Minwuia thermotolerans: one gene and its partner. The protein of the gene in region 2 interacts with the protein of the main gene of each other region in a pairwise test. Links are inferred from orthologs where the notes say so. Each region holds a gene or a part of one and is shown on either strand. Other genes may lie near its edges. The genes, in order: accC and ribD.

Region 1 (3,213 bases), on a different replicon or contig from region 2:
CTGAACCTGCTGGGCACACGCCAGCCGGAGGTCTACGGCCGCGAGACACTGGCCGATATCGAAGGTTCCTGCAGGCAGATCGCCCAGGGCTTCGGCGTGCGCATCGATTTCCGGCAATCGAACCATGAAGGCGAACTTGTGGACTGGATCCACGAAGCCAAGGGGGGGGCGGACGGAATCATCATCAACCCGGCCGGCTACTCCCACACGTCGGTCGCGATTCTGGACGCGTTGCTGGCGGTTGAGATTCCGACCATCGAAGTCCATCTCTCCAACATTCATCAGCGGGAGGACTTCAGACACCATTCCTGGGTGTCGAAGGCCGCGAAGGGGGTGATCTGCGGCTTCGGTTCGCTAGGCTATATACTTGCGATTCAGGCGCTGACCGCTGAACTGAAGGCGGCCAAACAACAGCAGATGGCGGGTTCATGACCAAACTGAACGTCGATATGGAAGCGCTGGCCAAACTGGCGGCGCTGTTGAACGAGAGCGGTCTGACGGAGATCGAATGGGAAGAGGGCGACGTCAAGGTCCGCCTCGGCAAGTCGCCGGCGCCGGTCATGGCGACCGCGCCCCAGGCCGCGGCGCCTGCGCCCGCGATGGCGGCGCAGCACGGCGCGGAGGGCGGCGGCGCGGCCGAGACCGCCGGGACCAAGGTGCTCTCCCCGATGGTCGGCACCGCCTACACGGCGCCCGAACCGGGGGCCAGGCCCTTCGTTTCGGTCGGCGACACGATCGAGAAGGGTCAGACCGTGATGATCGTCGAGGCGATGAAGACCATGAACCCGGTGCCCGCGCCGAAGTCGGGCAAGGTGGTTGCGGTTCTGGTGGAAAATGAACAGCCGGTCGAGTTCGAGCAGCCGCTGGTCGTGATCGAATAGGAACGGCCGGGCCATGTTCGAAAAGATTCTGATCGCGAATCGGGGCGAGATCGCGCTTCGCATCCACCGCGCCTGTCACGAGATGGGCATCAAGACGGTGGCGATCCACTCCACCGCGGACGCCGAGGCCATGCATGTGCGCCTGGCCGACGAATCCGTCTGCATCGGCCCGCCCAGCCCGAAGCTGAGCTATCTGAACATTCCCGCGATCATTTCGGCCGCCGAGATCACCGATGCCGACGCCATCCATCCGGGCTATGGCTTCCTGTCGGAGAACGCCCGCTTCGCGGAGATCGTCGAGGCGCACAACATCGCCTTCATCGGCCCGACGCCCGAGCATATCCGCCTGATGGGCGACAAGATCGCGGCCAAGACCTCGATGAAGGAACTCGGCGTGCCCGTGGTGCCGGGCTATGACGGCGCGCTGGAGGACATCGACAAGGCGCGCGCCATCGCCGCCGAGATCGGCTATCCGGTTCTGGTCAAGGCCGCAGCCGGCGGCGGCGGGCGCGGCATGCAGGTGATCCCGGACGCGGAGCGCCTGCCGGAACTGCTTTCCCAGGCGAGAGCGGAAGCCATGCACGCCTTCGGCGACGACCGGATGTACATGGAGAAGTATCTCGGTCAGCCCCGGCATATCGAAGTGCAGGTCTTCGGCGACGGTCAGGGCCACGCGGTCCATCTGGGCGAGCGGGACTGCTCGCTCCAGCGCCGTCACCAGAAGGTTCTCGAGGAAGCGCCGTCGCCGGCGCTGAACGCTGCGCAGCGGGCCGATATCGGCGCCAAGGCGGCCAGGGCCGTCAGCGATCTCAACTACCGCGGCGCCGGCACCATCGAATTCCTCTACGAGGATGGCGAGTTCTTCTTCATCGAGATGAACACGCGCCTGCAGGTGGAGCATCCGGTGACCGAGGCGATCACCGGCATCGATCTGGTCCGCGAGCAGATTCGCGTCGCCTCCGGCGCGCCGCTCAGCTTCGCCCAGGCCGATGTCGAGTTCACCGGCCATGCGGTCGAATGCCGGATCAACGCGGAGAATCACCGCACCTTTTCGCCGACGCCCGGCCGGGTGACGGACTACCATCCGCCGGGCGGTCTGGGCGTGCGCGTCGATTCCGGCCTCTATGACGGCTATTCGGTGCCGCCCTATTACGACAGCCTGATCGCCAAGCTGGTGGTCCACGGCCGCACGCGGAACGAATGCCTCATGCGGCTGCGCCGCTGCCTGGAGGAATACGTCATCGGCGGCATCTCGACGACGATTCCGCTGCATATGGCCCTGGTGGACGACCAGGCGTTCATCGACGGCGCCTATGACATCCACTGGCTGGAACAGAACCTCGACAGACTGGTCGGTGGCTGACCGGCTGACACCGAACCTGCTGGTTCAGGCCTATTCGCGCGGCCTGTTTCCCATGGCCGAGACCCGGGACGATTCCCAGCTCTTCTGGGTCGATCCGGACGAGCGCGGGGTATTGCCGCTCGAAGGTTTCCATGTGCCGAAACGGCTGCGGAAGACGGTGCGGCAGGACCGCTTCAAGGTCACGGCGGACGTCGCCTTCGACGAGGTCATCCGCCACTGCGGCGAGCTCAACTTTACCCGCGGGCGTTTCGACAGCTGGATCAATTCGGAAATCGTGCGCGCCTATGGCGAACTGTTCCGCCTGGGTTTGGCGCATTCCGTAGAGTGCTGGAGCGAGGGCCGGCTGGTGGGCGGGCTCTACGGCGTGGCGCTCCGCGCCGCGTTCTTCGGCGAGAGCATGTTCTCGATCGAGACCGACGCCTCCAAGGTCGCCCTGGTGCATCTGGTCGCGCGTCTACGCGCCGGCGGCTACCGGCTGCTCGACAGCCAGTTCGTCAACGACCACCTGAAGCAGTTCGGCGTCGAAGCGGTGCCGCGGCACGCTTTCATGGTGCGGCTGAACGAAGCCCTGGCCGCCGAAGGCGATTTCGAGGCCGCCGGGCCGCGCATCGAAGGCGAGCGGGCGCTGGACCTTGTGCTCAGAGGTCCATGAGAGCCAGCATCGCGCGGCCGAGGGGATCCTTCGGGTCGGTGACGTGATCGAGCAGCGTGAAGTGGTTGGCGCCCTCGGGCAGCATCACCTCGCGCTCGATGTCGAACATGTCGCGATAGTCGGTGGACTGGCGGATCCAGCCATCGGGCTCGGCACCGCCGGCGGCAAGAAGAACGTCCACATGGGGCAGGGGACGGAAGCCAGCCTGCAGCACGTTCATGCGGCGCGCCTGGGCGTCGTCCAGCCCGATATCGGCGTTGATGGTGGTGCGCATGGCGACCGCCGGGTCGAAGACGCCGGATAGCAGCGTCGCCGAC
Region 2 (3,198 bases):
GATCAGGTCGGCGATGGTGGCGATCTTGAGATTGTGGAACTGGGCGAACTTCACCAGATCCGGCATGCGGGCCATGGTGCCGTCGTCGTTCATGATCTCGCAGATCACGCCGGCCTGGCGCAAGCCCGCCATCCGCGCGATGTCGACTGCGGCTTCCGTGTGGCCGGCGCGCTGCAGGACGCCGCCGCTCTTGGCGACCAGCGGGAAGACGTGGCCGGGCGTGACGATATCCTCCGGCCCCTTGGTCAGGTCGATCGCGGTCTGGATGGTGTGCGCGCGGTCCTGGGCCGAGATGCCTGTCGAGATGCCTTCGCGCGCCTCGATCGAGACAGTGAAGGCCGTCTGGTGGCGCGCCTGATTGTTCTTGCTCATCAGGTCCAGGCCGAGCTGCTCGATCCGTTCCTGGTTCATGGACAGGCAGATCAGGCCGCGGCCGTACTTGGCCATGAAGTTGATCGCCTGCGGCGTCGCGAACTGAGCGGGAATGTAGAGATCCCCCTCGTTCTCCCGGTCCTCGTCGTCGACCAGGATGACCATCTTGCCGTTGCGGGCGTCCTCGACCACGTCCTCGATGGACGAAAGGTAGCGTGTGAATTCCGAAGTCATTCAGATCCCTAGCCGTCGGTGTCCCTGAGCCGCGCCACATAGCGCGACAGGATGTCGATTTCCATGTTCACAGGGTCGCCGACCTGGATTTCGCCGAAGGTCGTCCGCTCCTGTGTGTGCGGAATGATGTTGATCTCGAAGCTGTCTTCGCCGACCGCATTCACGGTCAGTGACGCGCCGTTGAGCGCCACCGAGCCCTTCTCCGCGACATGGCGGGCGAGTTCCTTCGGCAGTTCGAAGACGAAGCGTCGGCTGTCGCCCACCGGCTCGATTTCCCGGACCCGCGACAGACCGTCGACATGACCGCTGACGATGTGGCCGCCCAGCTCGTCGCCGACGCGCAGGGATCGTTCCAGATTGATCCGTGCGCCCTCGCCCAGCGAACCGATGGCCGTGCGGTCAAGCGTTTCCCGGGAGACATCGACGTCGAACCAGCGCGGCCCCTTGTCGACGACCGTCAGGCAGACGCCGTGACAGGCGATGGACGCGCCCATTTCGATGCTGGCCGTATCATAGGCCGTGGCGATCCGGATGCGCATGTCACCGCGCGCCTCGACGGAGACGATGCGGCCGATGTCGGTGATGATGCCGGTGAACATGGCGTCCTTTTAAGGTTCCCGCAGATAGGTTTCCAGCACGTCGTCGCCGAAATGCGCGATGGCCGCCCTGCGGAACCTGGGAACGTCGGCCAGCTTCTCCAGCCCGAAGCCCCCGATCGCCGGCAGACCGTCGCCCCCGATCAGCGTCGCAGCGCGGAACCACGCCAGTTCGTCGACCAGGTCGGCGGCCACGAAGGCGGCGGCGACCCGCGCTCCGCCCTCGATCAGCAGACGCGTGATCCCCGCCTCCGCCAGCGACCGCAGAACGTCGCCCGGCGCGGGCACCCCGCTCGCCGAAACATCGAAGCGGAACAGGCGCGCACCCCTGGCTTCCAGCGCCGCGGCGCGCGCCGGGTCCGCCTCCATGCCGCAGAAGACATAGAGCGGCGTCTGCGCCGCGGTGTCCACCAGCCGGCCCGATGGCGGGATCGACAGCCGCGAATCGAGCACCACCCGCACCGGGCTGCGCTGCGCCAGGCCCGGAAGCCGGCAGGTCAGTTCCGGATCGTCGGCCAGGGCGGTGCCGGCGCCGATCAGGATCGCATCGTGACTGGCGCGCAGCAGGTGCCCCCGCTGCCGCGCGGCGCCCGCCGTGATCCATTTCGCGTCCTTGGCGCCGGTGGCGATGCGCCCGTCCAGCGTCGTCGCCAGCTTCAGCGTGACCATCGGGCGGTTCGCCGTCCGTTGAAGGACGAAGCCGCGGTTGAGCGCGGCGGCCTGGTCGGACAGAACGCCCGTGACCACTTCGACGCCCGCGTCACGCAGCATCTCCACACCACGGCCATTCACCCGCTCGTCGGGATCGGTCATGGCGATCACGACCCGGGCGACACCGGCCGCGGCCAGCGCCTCCGCGCAGGGCGGCGTGACGCCGTGATGACTGCAGGGTTCCAGCGTGACATAGGCGGTCGAACCGCGGGCGGCCACGCCGGCGCGGGCGAGCGCTTCCGTTTCGGCATGCGGGCGGCCGCCGGGTTGGGTCCAGCCCCGGCCGATCACGCGGCCGTCCGCGACCAGCACGCAGCCAACGGCCGGATTGGGCGCCACCTGCCCCAGTCCGCGCCGCGCCAGCATCAGCGCGTGGGCCATGTGGCGGCGGTCGGCCTCAGTCGTGGACTTCGTCGCGCTGGCCAAGTTCGCGTCCGATGAAGTCCTCGAAGTCGGAGGCCTCGCGGAAGTTCCTGTAGACCGAAGCGAAGCGGACATAGGCGACCTGGTCCAGGTTGGCGAGCGCCCGCATGATCAGTTCGCCGATGGTCTGTGACTGGATCTCCGATTCGCCTGAGCTCTCGAGCTGACGCACGATGGCGTTGATGGTCCGCTCGACCCGTTCGGGATCGACGGGCCGCTTGCGGATGGCGATGTCGATCGAGCGGGCGACCTTGTCGCGGTCGAAGGGCACGCGCTGGCCGTTCTTCTTCACCACGGTCAGTTCGCGGAGCTGGATCCGCTCGAACGTGGTGAACCGGCCGCCGCAGTTGGGACAAAAGCGCCGGCGCCGGATCGCGGTGTTGTCCTCGGTGGGACGCGAATCCTTCACCTGCGTGTCGGCGTTGTGACAGTACGGACAGCGCATGCCCAATCCCCCCTGGTCAGGCCGTGGTCACAGGCCCTGCGTATAGATCGGGAACCGGCCACAGAGCTGCTTGACCTCTTCGCGCGCCTTCGCCTCCGCGGCCCCGTTGTCGCCGTTGGACTGGGCGTAGGCCTCCAGAACGTCGGCGATCAGGTGCCCGACCTTCTGGAACTCCGCTTCGCCGAAGCCGCGGGTCGTTCCCGCTGGCGTGCCGAGCCGGACGCCCGACGTAACCATGGGCTTCTCCGGGTCGAATGGCACGCCATTCTTGTTGCAGGTCATCCAGGCGTTTTCCATCGTCCGTTCGGCGTCACGGCCGGTAACGCCCTTGGAGCGCAGATCGACCAGCATCAGATGCGTGTCGGTACCGCCCGAGACGATGTCGAAGCCCCGCTCCATCAGCGCCCCGGCAAGCGC

The links.
Region 1: the proteins of ribD (region 2) and accC interact in binary tests that used the Escherichia coli proteins (3 or more experiments, as listed by UniProt). The link is inferred for Minwuia thermotolerans from one-to-one orthologs.

Annotation. Positions count from the first base shown.
Region 1 is NZ_PIGG01000022.1:45,388-48,600, forward strand. Bases 174-3,069 are described here. They hold accC (acetyl-CoA carboxylase biotin carboxylase subunit), read left to right. Parts: upstream 174-894; coding sequence 895-2,244; downstream 2,245-3,069. Other genes in these bases: aroQ (type II 3-dehydroquinate dehydratase), read left to right, coding at 174-432; accB (acetyl-CoA carboxylase biotin carboxyl carrier protein), read left to right, coding at 429-881; aat (leucyl/phenylalanyl-tRNA--protein transferase), read left to right, coding at 2,237-2,896; CWC60_RS04670 (alpha/beta hydrolase), read right to left, coding at 2,883-3,069. Outside these bases: more of aroQ, read left to right, coding at 1-173; more of CWC60_RS04670, read right to left, coding at 3,070-3,213. UniProt on the Escherichia coli protein: This protein is a component of the acetyl coenzyme A carboxylase complex; first, biotin carboxylase catalyzes the carboxylation of the carrier protein and then the transcarboxylase transfers the carboxyl group to form malonyl-CoA.
Region 2 is NZ_PIGG01000010.1:148,977-152,174, forward strand. Bases 278-3,158 are described here. They hold ribD (bifunctional diaminohydroxyphosphoribosylaminopyrimidine deaminase/5-amino-6-(5-phosphoribosylamino)uracil reductase RibD), read right to left. Parts: upstream 2,340-3,158; coding sequence 1,215-2,339; downstream 278-1,214. Other genes in these bases: ribB (3,4-dihydroxy-2-butanone-4-phosphate synthase), read right to left, coding at 278-606; CWC60_RS01865 (riboflavin synthase), read right to left, coding at 615-1,205; nrdR (transcriptional regulator NrdR), read right to left, coding at 2,311-2,781; glyA (serine hydroxymethyltransferase), read right to left, coding at 2,809-3,158. Outside these bases: more of ribB, read right to left, coding at 1-277; more of glyA, read right to left, coding at 3,159-3,198. UniProt on the Escherichia coli protein: Converts 2,5-diamino-6-(ribosylamino)-4(3h)-pyrimidinone 5'-phosphate into 5-amino-6-(ribosylamino)-2,4(1h,3h)-pyrimidinedione 5'-phosphate.